DNA from 3 places in the Lysinibacillus sp. FSL L8-0312 genome. Region 2 is predicted to be linked to each of the others. Evidence: riboswitches for the same ligand, from Rfam matches in the RefSeq annotation. Region 2 holds a riboswitch; each other region holds the start of a gene.
What was found. Region 2 has a riboswitch for cobalamin ahead of MHI22_RS04340 (glutaredoxin family protein). Riboswitches for the same ligand answer to the same signal wherever they lie in the genome.
Positions count from the first base shown of each region.

Region 1 (5,682 bases), 170 kb from region 2:
TGTGCCAGCAGCTTGCTGTATGTCGCTCATCATGCGGCCGATAAAGTCGTTCGAAGCCTTCATTTTAAAGCGATAATAAGGTTCAAGCAGGATGTTCTGTGCTTGCTCAAGTCCTTGACGTAGCGCACGGAAACTAGCTTCTCGGAAATCGCCGCCCGATGTATGTTCATTATGTCCGCGACCTGTTAGCAGTGTAAAATGAACATCTGTCAGAGGGAAGCCTGTGAGTAAGCCATGGTGATCACGCTCAAACAGGTGCTTTTCAACAAGGCGTTGGTTGCCTACCGATAAATGATCCACATGGCAGGCATTGCTAAATGTATTACCTACTCCTCGAGGATTGGGCTCCATTAGTAAATGAACTTCTGCATAATGCTTGAGGGGCTCAAAATGACCATAGCCTGTCACCGTCGTCACAATGGTTTCCATATATAAAATTTGGGGCTCGCCAAAGGAGACCGTTAATGAAAAACGCTTCATTAACACTTCTATCAGTACCTCCAACTGAATAACGCCCATAATGTGCACATGGATTTCCTGGAACTTTTCCTGCCAAACCACACGTAAGGAAGGCTCTTCTGCTTCTAGTAAACGGAAAATTTGTAACACTTCCTTGATATGCTGATGGCCCTCATATTGAACCTTTGCCTGTAGCGTTGGGACAAGCTCATAGGGCTGTGACAGCATAGTAGTGCCGATGCGGTCTCCAATATTGGCCTGACTAAGTCCTTTAACAGCAAAAATCTCTCCCGCTTCAACCTGTTGGACGGTATCAAAGCGACTGCCATTATAGAGGCGAATTTCAGTCACTTTTTCTGTCACTTCTTCAAACGAAAATTCATCCCGAACATGTAAAACGCCCTTGACAGCCTTCATAAATGTTAAACGCTGGTGGCCGTCATGACGAATTTTAAAAACCTCTCCCTCAAACGGTGCATTCACTTCAAAATGGGTGTCTGTTAATAGAGGGAGCTGGGCAAGCAATTCCTTGATGCCCTCATCCTTTAGGGCAGACCCTGTAAAGCAGGGGAAGGCACATTCCTTTTGAATCATGGTCTGTAGCTGAGTAAGACATTGCTCATGCTCCAATGACTCATTCAAAAAGGCATCGAGCAGCTCTTCATTACGCTCAGCCAACCATTCCATGATGCCGCTTGAAACATAATCAGTACGAAGCGGTTCATCGACGAACAGCACCTGCTGGGAACAATCCTTGCGGAGCTGTGTCATAACGGCCTCCACATTGGCTCCTTCGCGATCAATTTTATTGATAAAGAAGAATGTTGGGACATGGTATTTGCGTAAAAGCTGCCACACGGTTTCCGTATGACCCTGTACGCCCTCGACCGCACTAATGATAACAATGGCATAATCCATCACACGAATGGCGCGCTCCATCTCAGGGGAGAAGTCGACATGCCCTGGTGTATCAATCAACGTGTATGTATCGTCGCCTATGTTCATGCGACCTTGCTCGGCAAAAATGGTAATACCACGCTTGCGCTCTAGCTCATGATGATCGAGAAAGGTATCCTGATGATCCACTCGACCACGAGCTTGAATGCTTTGTGTATGAAAAAGTACTTGCTCAGAGAAGGTTGTTTTACCTGCATCCACATGCGCAAGTACACCAATTGTTTTGTACATAACCTATCCTCGTTTCTATCTATAGCTATCTTTTCATTGTAACAGAATACTAGCCTATATATTTCTTGTAAAATAGTTCGTATTTTTGTCGAAATAGTGCTAATATAATGATGATTATATATTTAGCAATATACTACTGATTGAGCTACAAATTTTCTTCTGCTAGTCTATCAATAGTATTAACCATTATAGAACGTATTGGTGCAAATGGCATTTGTCATTTGCTTAAAAGGGAAATCGGTGCAATTCCGATGCTGTCCCGCAACTGTAAATGGGGAGTCTGTACAGCATGCCACTGTAGTTTAACTATGGGAAGGCGTATAGATGATGAACCTAAGCCAGGATACCTGCCAGTATGTGTTTTTTGACTAAGAACCACGAGGATGGGGATAGTGATAAAGGTAATGTACCGTTTTTTCACTATGCTACTCTCTTGGCGACAAGAGGGTTTTTTTATGCCCTTCCCACGAATCCTGGTAGCAAAGAAGTCTTTGATTTCTTTCTATAGATGAACAACAAAGGAGAAAAGGACATGAAGAAATGGGAAAGTTTATGGCTGGTGATGGTCATTGCCTTGGTCGCTGTTTTAGGGGCTTGTAATGCAAAGGACAAACCTGAATCAGCAGCGCAAGATGAGAAGGTTGAGCCATCTGAGGCAGCAACGGAAGTAACCATTGACAATAATGAAACAACTCAAACATATAAGGAAGCACCTACAAAAGCGATTAGTTTAAATCAGCATGTGACAGAGATTATGCTAGCGCTAGGCTTAGAGGATTCCATGGTAGGCACAGCTTACTTAGATGATAAAATCTACGAGCCCCTACAAGAAGCATACGATAAAGTGCCTGTGCTTTCTGATCAATACCCAACGAAGGAGCAAGTAATTGATGCCGAGGCTGATTTCTTATATGCAGGCTGGAAGAGTGGCTTTGGTGAAAAGGGTGTTGGAACACCGGAAGAGCTTGAGGAGTTAGGCATTCATACGTATTTACATACGGCTTCCAATATGACAAAGCCAACACTAGAGGATATTTTCACTGATATTCGTAATATCGCAAAAATTTTCCGTATTGAGGATCGTGGAGAAGCCTTAATTGAGCAAATGACGCAAGATGTGGAGGCAATTCAAGCTAAATTACCAAAAGATAGTGAGAAATTACGTGTTCTCGTATTTGATAGCGGTGAAAAGGATGTCTTTACAGCTGGTCAAAACTTTATGAATGAACTAGTGTCAATCGCTGGTGGTCAAAATATTTTTGGTGATGTGGAATCAGGCTGGACAACCGTGTCGAAGGAAGATGCGGTAGACCGTAATCCCGAGGTAGTTGTCGTGATCGATTATGGTGAAACAACGGCCGAACAAAAGATTCAATTCTTAAAAAATGATCCAGCATTAAAGGAGATGGAAGCTGTTAAAAATGATCGCTTTGTCATCCTGCCACTGTCAGCTGCGTCTGAAGGCGTTCGTGCGGCACAGGCTATTGAAATTTTAGCGAAGGGCTTCTATCCTGATAACTTTTAAAATTCCGAGCTAGCATTGTGCTAGCTCCTTTTTCATAAGGAGCGATATCAATGAATGCATTTCAGAAAAACGTACCAGATCAAACATTTGAAACACTTAATCGTCATGGCGAATATACACGCTTAGCTGTCAGCCCGGGTATTATTAATAAGCATTATACGCCTGCACAATTTCAAAAAATAGCAGAGATTGCTGGCGAAAAGGGGGCGATTAAGTATTCGGCCTCCTATAGTATTTTAGTGTCCATTCCAACGAGTGCCGTGACAGAGGCTATGCAAGCCTTACGAGAAGTGGGTCTTTATGTTGCACCATCAGGACCCATCATCGCGATGAAGGCCTGTGATTTTTGTGATGGTGAAAAGATGGAGGCTGCTCCGATAACCGAACAGCTTTATCATGCTTTAGAGGGGATCGAGGTACCTGCAAGAGTACGTGTTAACATCAATGGCTGTGCGTCAGCCTGCTACAATGCAGTCTATGATGATATTGGACTCGTTTATCAGCAGGAGAGCTTTGATGTTTACTTAGGTGCTGTACCGATGGGGGCAAAGGCGCAGGCGGGCACGTTATTTGCGAAAAAGGTAGGTGTCGAGCACATTGAAGATTTTTTGCTACAAATGATGAACCTTTATAAGGAACATGCTCGTCCGAATGAACCCTTTTTTAAATTTTATCACAGAACAAAATCAACCGAATATTGGGAATTAGTAAAAAAATCAATTAACTAGCAGGAATATTACTTAGGGTGTCGAAGTATTGTAGTAGAGTACAGAAAATGACAATACAAAGGAGCAAGAACATGACATCGAAACAAGGGATTCAACCAGAAGATCTTTACCACTTGAAATCAGTAGCCGATCCACAGCTCTCACCTGACGGGACTGAGGTAGTTTATGTTGAGACACGTATTGATGAGAAGAAAAAAGATTATGTCTCGAATTTGTTTTACATAAACCTGAAGAACAAAACACCACAGCAATGGACATTTGGGGAGGATAGAATAAGTTCTCCTATATGGTCACCTGATGGTAGTCAAGTTGCGTTTTTATCCACTAGAACAGGCAAGTCGCAAATTTATGTTCTTTCAAAAGCAGGCGGAGAGGCAAAGCAGGTGACATATTGTAAAAATGGTGTGACATCACCTGTGTGGTCACCATGCGGCAAGAAAATGGCCTTTTCTATCAAGCTAGGTAAAGATGAAACGATTTTGGATAAGGTAACGGATGAAAAGAAAGAAGAAAAAGAACTAAAGCCTCTAGAAATAGACAAGATGAAACATAAATCGGATGCTGCAGGTTTTTTGGATATGGAGCAGTTTAGTCAAATTGCGATCGTCTATTTAGAATCGGGCGAGTTAGAGCAAGTGACGAAAGGAAACAATCATGTCCATCTTGGTACATGGTCACCTGATGGTCAATATATGACGTACTTAGCTGATGTAGCAGAGGATACAGATTTTTCATTTAAGAGTGATATCTATTTATTAGATGTAGAAACAAAGCAAGCGCGTCCGTTAACAGAGGGAACAGGTATGTATTACCAAACGTCATGGTCTCCAAACAGTCGCTTCATCTCTTTCATAGGTAGTGAAAGAGAATTTGAAAATGCTACACAAGCAAAGCTATGGCTCTATGATTTGCAACAAAATCTGCTGACATGTGTAACAAGTGAATTTGACGCCCCTATTGGGGATTTTGCAATCGGCGATTTTCTTCAAGGTGTGGTGTCACCACGTGTTCAATGGTTGAATGATAATCATAGCTTCTACTTCCAAGTAACAGATCACGGTAATGCTGCGATTTATTTCGGAAATATAGATGGTGAAATCTATCCAGCTATTCACGATGATCAATATGTCTATGGTTTTTCACTTGATGCACAACATGATCAAGCAGTCGTAGCCATTAGTACAACGACGAATCCTGGCGATTTATTTTTCGTCAACCTAAAAACGGGTGAAAAAGAACAGCTGACGTCCATCAATGAAGAATTTTTAAAGACGAGAGCATTAGCTGTTCCAGAAGCCATTGAATTTGAGGGAGCAGAGGGCTGGAAGGTAAATGGTTGGATCATGAAGCCAGTTGGTTATGAGGAAGGGAAAAAATATCCTCTAGTGCTTGAAATTCATGGCGGGCCACATGCGATGTATGCCAATACTTATTTTAATGAGTTCCAAATTCTAGCTGCACAAGGATTTGCGGTGCTATATACGAACCCACGTGGCAGTCATGGCTATGGTCAAACGTTTGTTGATGCAGTGCGTGGTGATTATGGTGGCAATGATTATGAGGATCTAATGGCGGCTGTGGACTATGTGCTGGAGCACTATGATTTTATTGATGCAGACCGTCTCGGGGTGACAGGTGGGAGCTATGGCGGCTTTATGACCAACTGGATTGTTGGCCAGACGAATCGCTTTAAAGCAGCTGTGACGCAGCGCTCTATTTCGAACTGGATTAGCTTTTACGGTGTCAGTGATATTGGGTATTACTTTACAGATTGGCAAATTC
Region 1 covers NZ_JBBOOV010000001.1:664,438-670,119, forward strand. Annotated here, with positions in the region: gene MHI22_RS03530 (translation factor GTPase family protein) at 1-1,647, opposite strand, end outside; cobalamin riboswitch at 1,830-2,016, shown strand; gene MHI22_RS03535 (ABC transporter substrate-binding protein) at 2,180-3,172, shown strand; gene MHI22_RS03540 (precorrin-3B methylase) at 3,223-3,900, shown strand; gene MHI22_RS03545 (S9 family peptidase) at 3,972-5,682, shown strand, end outside.
Region 1: linked by a shared signal. The riboswitch ahead of MHI22_RS03535 (ABC transporter substrate-binding protein) and the one ahead of MHI22_RS04340 (glutaredoxin family protein) in region 2 are both predicted to bind cobalamin.

Region 2 (5,682 bases):
GAGCACATATTCGTGGTGATATGCTGCCTATTAGGTAGACAGATGAAAATTAAAAGCTGTTTATATTTTTAGATGTAGCTGTTGATTATGCCGTAATGGGATGACTTTGGTAAGTAACCGACGTCATCTTTTTTAATGTCCATTGCTTTCATGTGTAGCTCTGCTAAGCTTTAAACAGACTATCCTTACTGACAACAAAAAAATCCTGCATGTATATACACACAGGATTTCTTTGTCATCTTTTTAAACTAATCAATTCTATTTAGTACCACTTGCTCCAAATCCAGATGCTCCTCGGATCGTTTGTGATAATTCATCTACTTCTACTAATTGAATGGATGGAACAAATTGAATGACCATTTGGGCGATACGCATAGATTTTTCGACGATAAACGGTTCTTGGCCGTGGTTGATTAAAATAACGCCGATTTCCCCTCTGTAGCCTTCATCAATTGTGCCTGGGCTATTCAGTACGGTTACACTATGCTTTAATGCTAGTCCACTTCTTGGTCGAATTTGGGCTTCCGTTCCTTTAGGTAATTCAATCTGTATACCTGTTTTAATAAGTTTGGCTACGCCTGCTGGTATTTCTACTGCTTCAATGGAGTAGAGATCCATGCCCGCATCACCAGGATTGGCTTGCATTGGTAGTATTGCATCCGCGTGTACTCTTTTGATTTTTACTTCTACGTTCATTGTTCTCCATCCTAACGATTAAAATTAAATGTGTCATCTGTAATTGGCGCTACTTTTGCTTTAGCATAGGTAGCTCCCTTTTGTGAAAAGAAATCATATGTGGAGCCTTCATTACGAATACCGTTCATCACAATCGGATTGACTTCTTCTTCTGGAAACATTGCTTCAAAACCAACATTCATTAAGGCTTTATTAGCATTATATCGTACATAGGCTCTCACTTCAGGTGATAATCCTGTTTCCGCATAAATATCATCCGTATATTTCATTTCATTCTGATATAAATCTAATAATAGCTCATAGCCCCATAAATTTAGCTCTTCTTGTTTTTCTTTTGAAAATTGCTTGAATAGATTTTGAGCAAAAAATCCAACTGCGACACCATGGATGGATTCGTCGCGTAAAATAAGTGAAATAATCTCAGCACTGTTTCGTAGGAAGCCTTGTCCTCCTAAGTACAGCGGGTAGAAAAAGCCAGAATAGAAAAGGAAAGATTCGAGCATAACGGAGGAGAACATCGCTTTCCATAAGCTTTCTGGATCGTTTTCTTCGATACTATTATAAATATCCGCAATTTTATTGGCCTTATATTGTAGAAACTCATTTTTTTTGACCCATTCAAATAACTCATCTATTTCTTTGTTTGTACAAAGCGTTGTAAAAATATAAGAATAGGATTTGGCGTGGATTGCCTCAAATGCATCAAAAACGGTTAGGACAGCCTTCTCTTGTAAATCGTCTGTATAAGCGGCCACACGATTCATCCCTATATTGGTCTGAACTGTATCCAGTAACGTTAATCCCGCGAACACTTTTTTATACGTGTCTTGATGCTCAAAGCTTTTCCACTGTTTGATATCTTTACTGACCGCAATTTCCTCAGGAAACCAAATTTGCTTCCATTGCTGGTCCCAAAATATTTGGGCAAGTTCACTCGTTGCCTTATTCCAATTGACCGCCTCATAAATTATATTTGACATGCTACACACTCCTCTAAGCTTTGTAATCGTTGACGAACATAGTAAACGGACTTAATGCCCTTTACCCATGCATAAATGTATACTTTAGCTAATTGTTCAGTTGTCCAATTATCTGTTACATAAAGCGTCATGGAAATACCTTGGTCAACGTGTTTTTGAGAAGCAGAGTACAAATCAATTAAATCATACGGATTAACATCATATGCCTCTACATATAAATGACTGTTATCATTTGTTAAATGAGGCATTGGATAAATCGTTCTACTATCTGCATAATCACGAACCTCTACACGCTCAGTACATGGCGCAATAGAAGCCGTACAGCTACGTATGTAGGAAATACTGCCAGTTGGTGCAATAGCCAAACGATAGGAATGGAATAGACCATATTGCATCACATCTTGCTTAAGCGTTTCCCACATGTTTTTCGTAATGATTGGAACATTGCCAAGTGCTTTTAACACAACGGGTGATAGTTCTTCGTCGATTTTATTGACATATTGGTCAAAGTAGCTACCTGATGCATAATCACTGTCCTCAAATCGATAAAAAGTTGCAGCTTTTTCTTTAGCCATTTCCATCGATGATTTGAGTGAATAAAAGTTCATTGCTTCCATAAAACGATCCATGAAATCAATCGATTCTTTAGAGCCATATAAAATGCCCTCCGTCACAAGATGGCCGTGGAGGTTCATACAACCAAGTCCTACTGAATGCATTAATTGATTGGCTTTTGCAACAGACGGTACATTTTTAATGTGCGTCATTTGCGACACATTTGTTAATAGGTGCATAGCCGTATCGATTAAGGCTTCGAAATCATTGACCTTACTTGCTGCATGAATATCAATAGACCCTAAGTTACAGGATACATCTAATCCATAGTCATTCGGTTGATCTTGATCTGTAATAATGCTTGTTTCTTGAACTTGCAGGATTTCGGTACATAGATTGGACATTTTTACGCGACCGATGTTTTTTAATGGATGCACTTCATTGACATTATCATCAAAAATTTCAAACGGATAGCCCGATTCAAATTGTGCTTTTTTCACTTCTGTATACAGCCTACGTGCATTCAAACGTTTAATTTTACGAATTTTAGGGTTATCAAGTAGCTCATAGTACATATCTGAAATGGAAATCTCAGACATGCGTTTGCCATATTCTTTGAAAATATCATATGGGCTGAACAAGACAATATCTTTATCACGTTTCATAAGTTCGAAGAAAATACTTGGTATAATTATTCCTGTTGATAATGTTGCGAGGCGAATTTTATCATCGGCATTCGGTTTTTTAGATGAAATGAAATTTTCAATGTCTGCATGGAAAATATTTAAATAGACAACACCAGAGCCATTTCGCTGCCCTAGTTGATTGGAATAACTGAAAGAATTTTCTAACAGTTTAGCAACTGGGATGACACCACTGGCACGATTTAGAATCTCTTTAATAGGGTCACCTAAAGGGCGTAAATCAGTTAAGTTAACTCCAACCCCACCGCCAAGTCTTGATAGCTCTAAGCAATAACCAATATTTTCAGCAATACTATTCATGGAATCATCCATCGATAATTTAAAGCAGCTCACTAATTCACCACGTGCTTTTTTACCACTATTTAATGCTGTTGGTGTAGCAGGCTGATAAGCTTCCATCATTGCTTCGACAGAACGTTCTGCTAGCACCGTATTCCCTTGTGCTAAATACAAGGCGATAATGACAATACGGTCCTCATATTTTTCTAAAATCTCTTCTCCATCACGACTTTTCATAGCATAGCTATCGTAAAATTTACTTGCACTCATAAAGGATGGGAAGCGGAAATTATAATCATATGCTTTTTTGTACAACTTCTTAATAAATTCCATTTCATACATGTCGATAAATGCTTTCTCGTAGTAGCCCTCATCAACTAAATAACGGATTTTTTCTTCAATATCAATAAAGTAACGTAAACGCACGTTGACATACTCTAAAAAGTAGCGGCGTGTAGCTTCACGATCCTTTTCTAATTCAAGTAGCCCAGTTGAACTATAACGATTCAGTACGTCATTATTTAGCTTTAAATAGGTTTTCATCTTATTACCCTCGTTTCATAAAACGTTTGTATGGCTTCATAATCTGTTTGATTGCCTCGTAAATCTAATTTTCTTACTAAGGGTACATGATAGGTAGCAGCGATTTTCTCGCCAGCAGCCCCAAATACGTTGTGCCCAAAGTTACTATTCCCACTGGCAACTACACCTTTACAAAAATCTCTGTTTTTTTCTAAAAAACGTTCCACTTTTGCAGGGATATCGCCTAAGCCATCAGTATAAGTAATTAAAAGATAAGGCTTATTCAATTGTAATTCCTCAGAGAGCTCAACAGACTCTGCCCTTAATTTGGAAACAATATTCCGGACATTTCCTGTACGACTTGCGTAAACGATCATAGAACAATCATCTCAATATGAGAAACTATGTCCTTAACATCTCCTATAAATGTATTATTCATTTCTAAAACAGGCACACTTAAAAAACCTGCATCGATTATTGTTTGTTTAGCTTGTTCATCGTGATCAATGTTGACAATTTCTGCATCAAGTCCTGCACGTTGTAATTCAGATTTTACCCAAAGGCATTTTGGACAGATTGTTTTCGTATAAAGTTTCATAGAAATCCCTCTTTTCATATAATAAAAAGCTATCTCCTCTAGAGAGATAGCTAAATGGAAACGTTACCATACCAAAAATACTGACGTTCCCATTTCTTAATCCCCGAAGAAATGATTAATTGTTTTATAGAGGCAGGTCTCCTGGCTTTGCTTCATCCTCTGATTCCCTTCCCATGCGAATGCACAGTGGTTGTAATCATTGTCAGCTTCACAGTTGCGGGGACAGCGTCGGAATTGTACCGAACTTCCCTTTTAAACTACATATAGTAGCACCTATATAAAACGAACACAATATATAGTTGTTGTTCAATAGTTTTAAGTGTACCATCCTTCATATAAAAAGTAAATCTAGATTCTAAACTTCTTTATTTTTTGATTATTCATTATTTTCGATTATAACTTTCGAAGGAATTTCACCATCTATTACTTATATCTTAATTCATTGTGTATCTAAACTATGTACGAGATTTTTTGTTACTACGGATCTATGAGCATTAAATATACTAGCGTATTTCACATAGAAACAGCCTATATTCTAAAGAATAATAGACTGTTTGACATGTCGAACGTATGGATTACTCGATTTCGACAAATAAGGACAATTCCTTATAAAATTCAGGCGTTGCTGCCGAATTCACTTGAAAATGAGGATTATATTTTGATAAAAGTTTATAGAGAGTAGTTGCGGTTAACAGACTCTGTTCTCGATCGAAAGCCCTGAAACTTTCATAGACCTCCTTCACTTTACCATTTATTGAATGACAAAAAAACTGTTGAACATCTGCATCCTCTAAATAATCCTTTTCCCATCTGTAACATATTAAATTTGTTAGGAAAAACATTTCTAATCCAGGCATTTTTCCAACTTCAATGAGCAATGACATTCCATAATGAAATGCATTTTCCAACCATTTTATGCCGTGGCGATCTTTGTAAAAGCGCATCAACTTTTGTAACCCATGTCCTTGCTCCTTCACTAGATAAGCATGGATATTTGTATGACCAGCAGTTCTTTCCCATTCATCGAGAGAGAATTTATACTTCCTTACCAGTTTCATCCAAAGCTTTTGAAGCTTGTCTTCAGAAAGGTATTGTGTTTGTTGATTCCATCTTAGAAAAATGTCTAAACTTTCTAATACCAAGCCTCTTTCCATTTCAAAATGATCCAATTTTCTATATAAAACTTTTTGATTCATATCTATGTTGTCCATTATGTCTTCAGATTTGTTCATTTTGCATTCCATTTAATTATTCACTTCACTTCAGATTTTTTATCTACTATCATGACATGTCTCGACTAATTCATGCTTGATCGTTAAATAGGCATCATTAATAGATGTATAATCAT
Region 2 covers NZ_JBBOOV010000001.1:834,381-840,062, reverse strand. Annotated here, with positions in the region: gene dut (dUTP diphosphatase) at 259-696, opposite strand; gene nrdF (class 1b ribonucleoside-diphosphate reductase subunit beta) at 708-1,676, opposite strand; gene nrdE (class 1b ribonucleoside-diphosphate reductase subunit alpha) at 1,664-3,757, opposite strand; gene nrdI (class Ib ribonucleoside-diphosphate reductase assembly flavoprotein NrdI) at 3,754-4,113, opposite strand; gene MHI22_RS04340 (glutaredoxin family protein) at 4,110-4,334, opposite strand; cobalamin riboswitch at 4,449-4,626, opposite strand; gene MHI22_RS04335 (hypothetical protein) at 4,910-5,566, opposite strand; gene MHI22_RS04330 (hypothetical protein) at 5,606-5,682, opposite strand, start outside.

Region 3 (5,682 bases), 3.6 Mb from region 2:
CTTCCATTTTTTTAAGAATACGTTTTAGGTTATTACGTGGGTCACCAGCAAATGGTTCGCCTTTCGCAGTGTATACGTCACAAATGAGACGTGCCACTTTCCCTTTTTCAGAAGTCCAAGGGAATACTACGAAAGTATCAAGATCAGGATATAAATACATATCAGATTCTTCGATTCGAACGAAACCTTCAATAGATGAGCCATCAAACATCATTTTGTTTTCTAATGCTTTGTCTAATTGACTTACAGGAATCTCAACATTTTTGATTGTGCCAAGAATATCTGTAAATTGTAAACGAATAAAGCTTACGTTTTTTTCTTCGATGAGACGTTTAATGTCCTCTTTTGTGTATTTACCCACAGTTTTCCACACTCCTATAATTTGTCTAGCTTTTATGTTTACCCTACCCTATTTATTAATAGAATCGAGATAAATCCCCTCGTCGGATGGATGATTTTTGCATGCGCTGAGCTTGACGCATTTCTTCGCGCATGATTTGGCGTAATTCTGAATCACTTAAATCTTGTTCATCTGTAGCAACAGGATCTTTCTTTTTAGCAAATAATTTTTTAATCTTCGCCATATTCATACCCTGCTCTAAGTAGTCTTTAATTTCAAGCAATGTGTCGACGTCATTTAATGAAAACATTCGACGATTGCCTTCTGTTCGGTGCGGCTCAATTAAATGGTGTTCTTCATAATAACGAATTTGTCGTGCCGAGAGTTCAGTTAATTGCATCACAATACTCATTGATAATAACGGCATAGTTCGTCTAATTTCACGACTCATTTAAGTCCTCCTCCAATACCCGCTTATCATATAACGAAATTTTTTCACTGTCAACCAACCATGTGAGGTTTCCTAACATGTAAGGCGTTATTTTTTTCAATCCGATAGAAAATTGTAAAAAACTATTCAAATTTAAGGTTTATTTATTTTCATATTACTTTTTTTGAATGGCTTGAACAGCACTACAAATAGCAAATTTAACATGTTCATATGTTAGTCCACCCTGGATAAAGGCTGTATATGGTGGACGGATTGGACCATCTGCTGTCAGCTCAATGCTGGAGCCTTGAATAAATGTTCCCGCAGCCATAATGACATCATCTTCATAACCAGGCATATAAGCTGGTTCTGGAGCATAATGGGCATTTATTGGAGAATTGGCTTGTATTTCACGACAGAAGGCAATCATCTGCTGTGCAGTTTGGAAGGAAACGGATTGGATTAAATCCGTACGATTTGCATCATAGCTTGGAGAAGTGCTCATTCCGATTTCCTCCAGCATAGCTGCTGTAAAGATCGCACCTTTTAAGGCTTGTGATACGACATGTGGGGCTAGGAAAAATCCTTGATAAAAATCTCCTAATGTATTTAATGTTGCCCCTGCCTCTGCCCCAATACCTGGAGATGTCATACGATACGCACATTTCTCTACTAAATCTGCACGGCCAGCAATATAGCCACCAATTTTCGCCAATCCTCCACCAGGGTTTTTAATGAGTGAGCCTGCCATTAAATCAGCACCAACCTCTGTAGGTTCCTTCGCCTCTACGAACTCACCATAGCAGTTATCTACAAAAATAACGGCATGTGGGGCTAATTTGCGCACCTTTACGCACATATCAGCAATTTCTGCAATCGTAAAGGATGGACGTGTCGCATAGCCTTTCGAACGTTGAATGGCAATCATTTTTGTTTGCGTAGTAATGGCTGCTTCTACACCTACCCAATCAATTGCTTTATTTTCCACTAAATCCACATGTCGATAGCCTATTTTATAATCTTTCAGTGAACCGGTATCTTTGTTACCACCATCAACAATGGATTGCAATGTATCATATGGCTGACCAGAAATATAAAGCAGCTCATCACCAGGACGAAGGACACCGAATAGACTAAGCGTGATTGCATGTGTTCCTGAAATAATTTGTGGTCGTACAATGGCAGCCTCCGCCCCAAAAACTTCCGCATAAACACGCTCTAAATTATCGCGTCCCTCATCGTCATAGCCATAGCCATTGGATGGATGTAAATGATAGTCACTTACTTGATGCTTGCGAAATGCTGCTAGCACCTTCTGTTGATTATAAAACGCCATTTCTTCTACCTTTGCATGATAGGGTCGAACTTGCTCCTCTATTTTTGACGCTAAGGATAGCGTTTGTGCTGATAAATTAGATGTAAACGTCATTCTTTTCTTCTCCATTTCACAATTGTCCCGCATTTCAATCAGTAAGATCTATCGACTCTCTAAATTGACTTCACTCATTCTAGAATTCCCTAAATAACTACTGGTATATCAACGCTTTTGACGAATGTTTTTCTTTATTTCAATAACATCTTATCAATTTGTATGAACCCCTGCAAAACTTGCCTATTGTTTCTAAGCGAATTTTACGCTAAGCTAATGTGCGGACTTACTTCAAGAAGCGTATGTAATGACTGATTTTGGCTATTAAATTCATAGATTCTGTTACGTCAAAAAAAGTCTTTTAACTTTAAAAAAAGAAGTTCATTTATTGATAGAAGGGGTGAAAGGGATGGCTTGGGAGGTTTTTAGTATTATTGGAACAATTGCCTTTGCTATTTCTGGGGCAATCATTGCCATGGAAGAAGAATACGATTTATTCGGTGTATATATACTCGGTATTGTCACTGCTTTTGGTGGAGGAGCTATTCGAAATTTACTCATCGGGCTGCCTGTCACAACCTTATGGGGACAGGATATGATGTTTCAAATTGCACTAGCTGCGATTACGATATTTTTTATTTTCCCGCATCATCTGATTCAGCATTGGCATCGTTGGGGCAACTTCACAGATGCCATTGGCTTATCCGCGTTCGCTATTCAAGGTGCACTCTATGCCGTGAAGCTAGATATGCCAATTAGCGCAGTCGTTGTAGCTGCTGTTTTAACAGGTTCAGGTGGTGGTATTGTGCGAGATTTATTAGCTAGACGGAAGCCACTAGTTCTCCGTGATGAAGTCTATGGTGTTTGGGCTGCTCTCGCAGGGCTTGTTATCGGATTTGAAGTTTTGACTGGAGACATTTTCCTTTATGTATTATTTGCAGTGATTACAGCATTACGCATTCTTTCCTATATGATGAAGTGGCGTTTGCCTTTGCGAAGGTTGAATCGGGCATAGATACTGTAATTGATAAAAAAATGAATAAGCGCAAAGAGTTCATTAACTATTTGCGCTTATTTGTTATTCAGTAACTATTTAGCCAAAAGATTCATGGCTTCTTCTAATGTCACCATATTTTTCATCATAGAACAAGCAGCATCTAAAAGAGGAAAGGCTAGAGCAGCACCAGAGCCTTCGCCTAATCGCATGTTCATATGCAGCATTGGCTCTACACCAAGTAATGATGCGGCAATTTTAGCCCCTGGTTCCTCTGAAGCATGGGAAGGTATGATAAAGTCTTTTACTTTCGGTTCAATTTGATAAGCAATAAGCGCAGCAATAGTCGAAATAAAACCATCAATAATAACAGGTTTTCGGTGACTTGCGGCAGCCAGCATGATACCAGCCATAGCCCCTATCTCTAGCCCTCCAACTTTAGCTAGAACATCAATGATATCGTTAGGATTGGGTTTGTTGAGAGTAATTGCTTTTTCAATTACTGCTGCTTTATGAGCAATCCCTCCTTGACCAACTCCTGCGCCAAACCCTGTTATTTCAATAGGGTCATAGCCAGTCAAAGCAGCTAATATGGCAGTGCTCGGCGTTGTATTACCAATGCCCATTTCACCTGTTCCAAGTAGGTTGGCTCCTTTTGTGATTTCATCTGTTGCCACATGAATCCCCACTTCAATGGATTGAATAGCCTCTTCTCTTGACATAGCAGGGCCCTGTGCCATGTTATCTGTGCCATGCTTAATTTTATGAATGATGACACCTGCATCAAGCGGAATATCTTCTTTTACCCCAACATCTACTGTTACTACCTTTGCATTGGTAATGCCCGCAATCGCACAAACGCCTGTACCTCCTTTAGGAAAATTTAATGTTTGAAAGACCGTAACATTTTGTGGATTCGTTGTTATGCCTTCCTCACAAACGCCATGATCTGCTGCACAGACAATCATCACTTTTTTATCGACCATTGGATATAATTGTCCTGTTATGCCTGAAAGCTGTACGGCAAGTGATTCTAGTTTACCCAAGCTACCTGGGGGCTTACAAAGCGCATCAATTCGCTTTCTAGCTTGGTCCATACTATTCATATCAGCCTCTTGGATATTTTGAATCGTGTCTTGTAATAATTGCATTATTGTTTCTCCTCTCGTTCTACATGAAGACAAAATAAAAAGTCTGTAGTTTATTGTCATGACAAATAAACTACAGACTTTTCCATCATCTATATACTTCCGAAGCAAGTAGGCAGGTCTCCTGGCTCAAGTTCAACATATCATCGTGCCTTCCCAGCGATTCGCTAGTGGCATTTACGATGACACTCCCTTATACAGTGGCGGGTCCGCTAAAGTTTTTCACTTTATTCCCTATTCTCCCTATTGGGCACCTAATGCTTTTATTAAACTATTTATAATCTACGACAGCGTATTTTTTCTGTCAATATTAGAATACTCGCCTTGTACCATTTCTTCGGTTACCTATTCTTTTTCTATTTCGCTTAGCAATGTTGAGCCTAATAATAGGACCGCTCCTATTATTTGTAGAAGCGCCATTTTTTCTCCTATAATCATCGTGGAAATTACTAATGATGTCAGTGGATCAATATAGCTAAGAATGGCTATACTTTGTCCTTTTAACTGTGACATGCCTAAAAAGAACAATAAAAATCCAACCCCTGCATGGACAATGCCTAATGTAATTAAGAATAGGACTGATTCAAAACTGATTTTCATGACCTGAAATCCTGTAGTTCCAAGTAGATAGAAGCTAAGGAAAAATGCTGCTAAAGAAAGTTGAATCATTGTATTTTCTGGTTCCTTTAAGCCGCATATAAATTTATTTGTCAATGTTAGCGCTGTGTAAAAGCATGCCGCGATAAGACCGTAGACAATGCCTATAAAATGCTCACTGTCCCCAGTGCCTTGACTTTGGACAATCAAATATAGTCCGATAAGGGCCACACAGACATACATTATTTTTCTGCCAACTAGCTTCTCTTTTAAAATAATTGGAGATAAGCAGATAACGAGTACTGGTGCAAAATAATAACTCAATGCAGCATTGGCAATCGTTGTTGCTTTATAAGCCTGAAATAAAAAAATCCAGTTCCCACACAAGGCGATACTAGAAAGTATTAATTTCCACTTATTTTTTATAATCTCTAATTTCGAAAAATTCCCCTTTTTATAAATAAAAATCACTTCTAAAAAACAAGCACCTATTAAACTCATCCAAAAAGCGATTTCACTTGAAGTTAACGGAATATACTTGGCAAAAACACCAACTGCTCCAAAAATAATCATGGATAATACAAATGCTAATTTTCCGCTCATTACAAATTCCTACTTTCTACGTATAAAGTATTAACCTATACAGTAGAATCTATTGAAAATGAGCAAACTGTTATTGTATGCCTAAACAGTAGATTCTACTGTAAAGACATTGTTGGGGGTGCTATTGAACGAAACATACAAAATCCCTCCTTCACCTACTTAATTGTAACATATTTCTGAAAATTAAAGAGTAAGTTTTAT
Region 3 covers NZ_JBBOOV010000001.1:4,444,093-4,449,774, reverse strand. Annotated here, with positions in the region: gene glnA (type I glutamate--ammonia ligase) at 1-361, opposite strand, end outside; gene MHI22_RS22140 (MerR family transcriptional regulator) at 417-791, opposite strand; gene MHI22_RS22135 (methionine gamma-lyase family protein) at 946-2,199, opposite strand; gene MHI22_RS22130 (trimeric intracellular cation channel family protein) at 2,549-3,154, shown strand; gene cobT (nicotinate-nucleotide--dimethylbenzimidazole phosphoribosyltransferase) at 3,229-4,284, opposite strand; cobalamin riboswitch at 4,379-4,554, opposite strand; gene MHI22_RS22120 (DMT family transporter) at 4,627-5,481, opposite strand.
Region 3: linked by a shared signal. The riboswitch ahead of cobT (nicotinate-nucleotide--dimethylbenzimidazole phosphoribosyltransferase) and the one ahead of MHI22_RS04340 (glutaredoxin family protein) in region 2 are both predicted to bind cobalamin.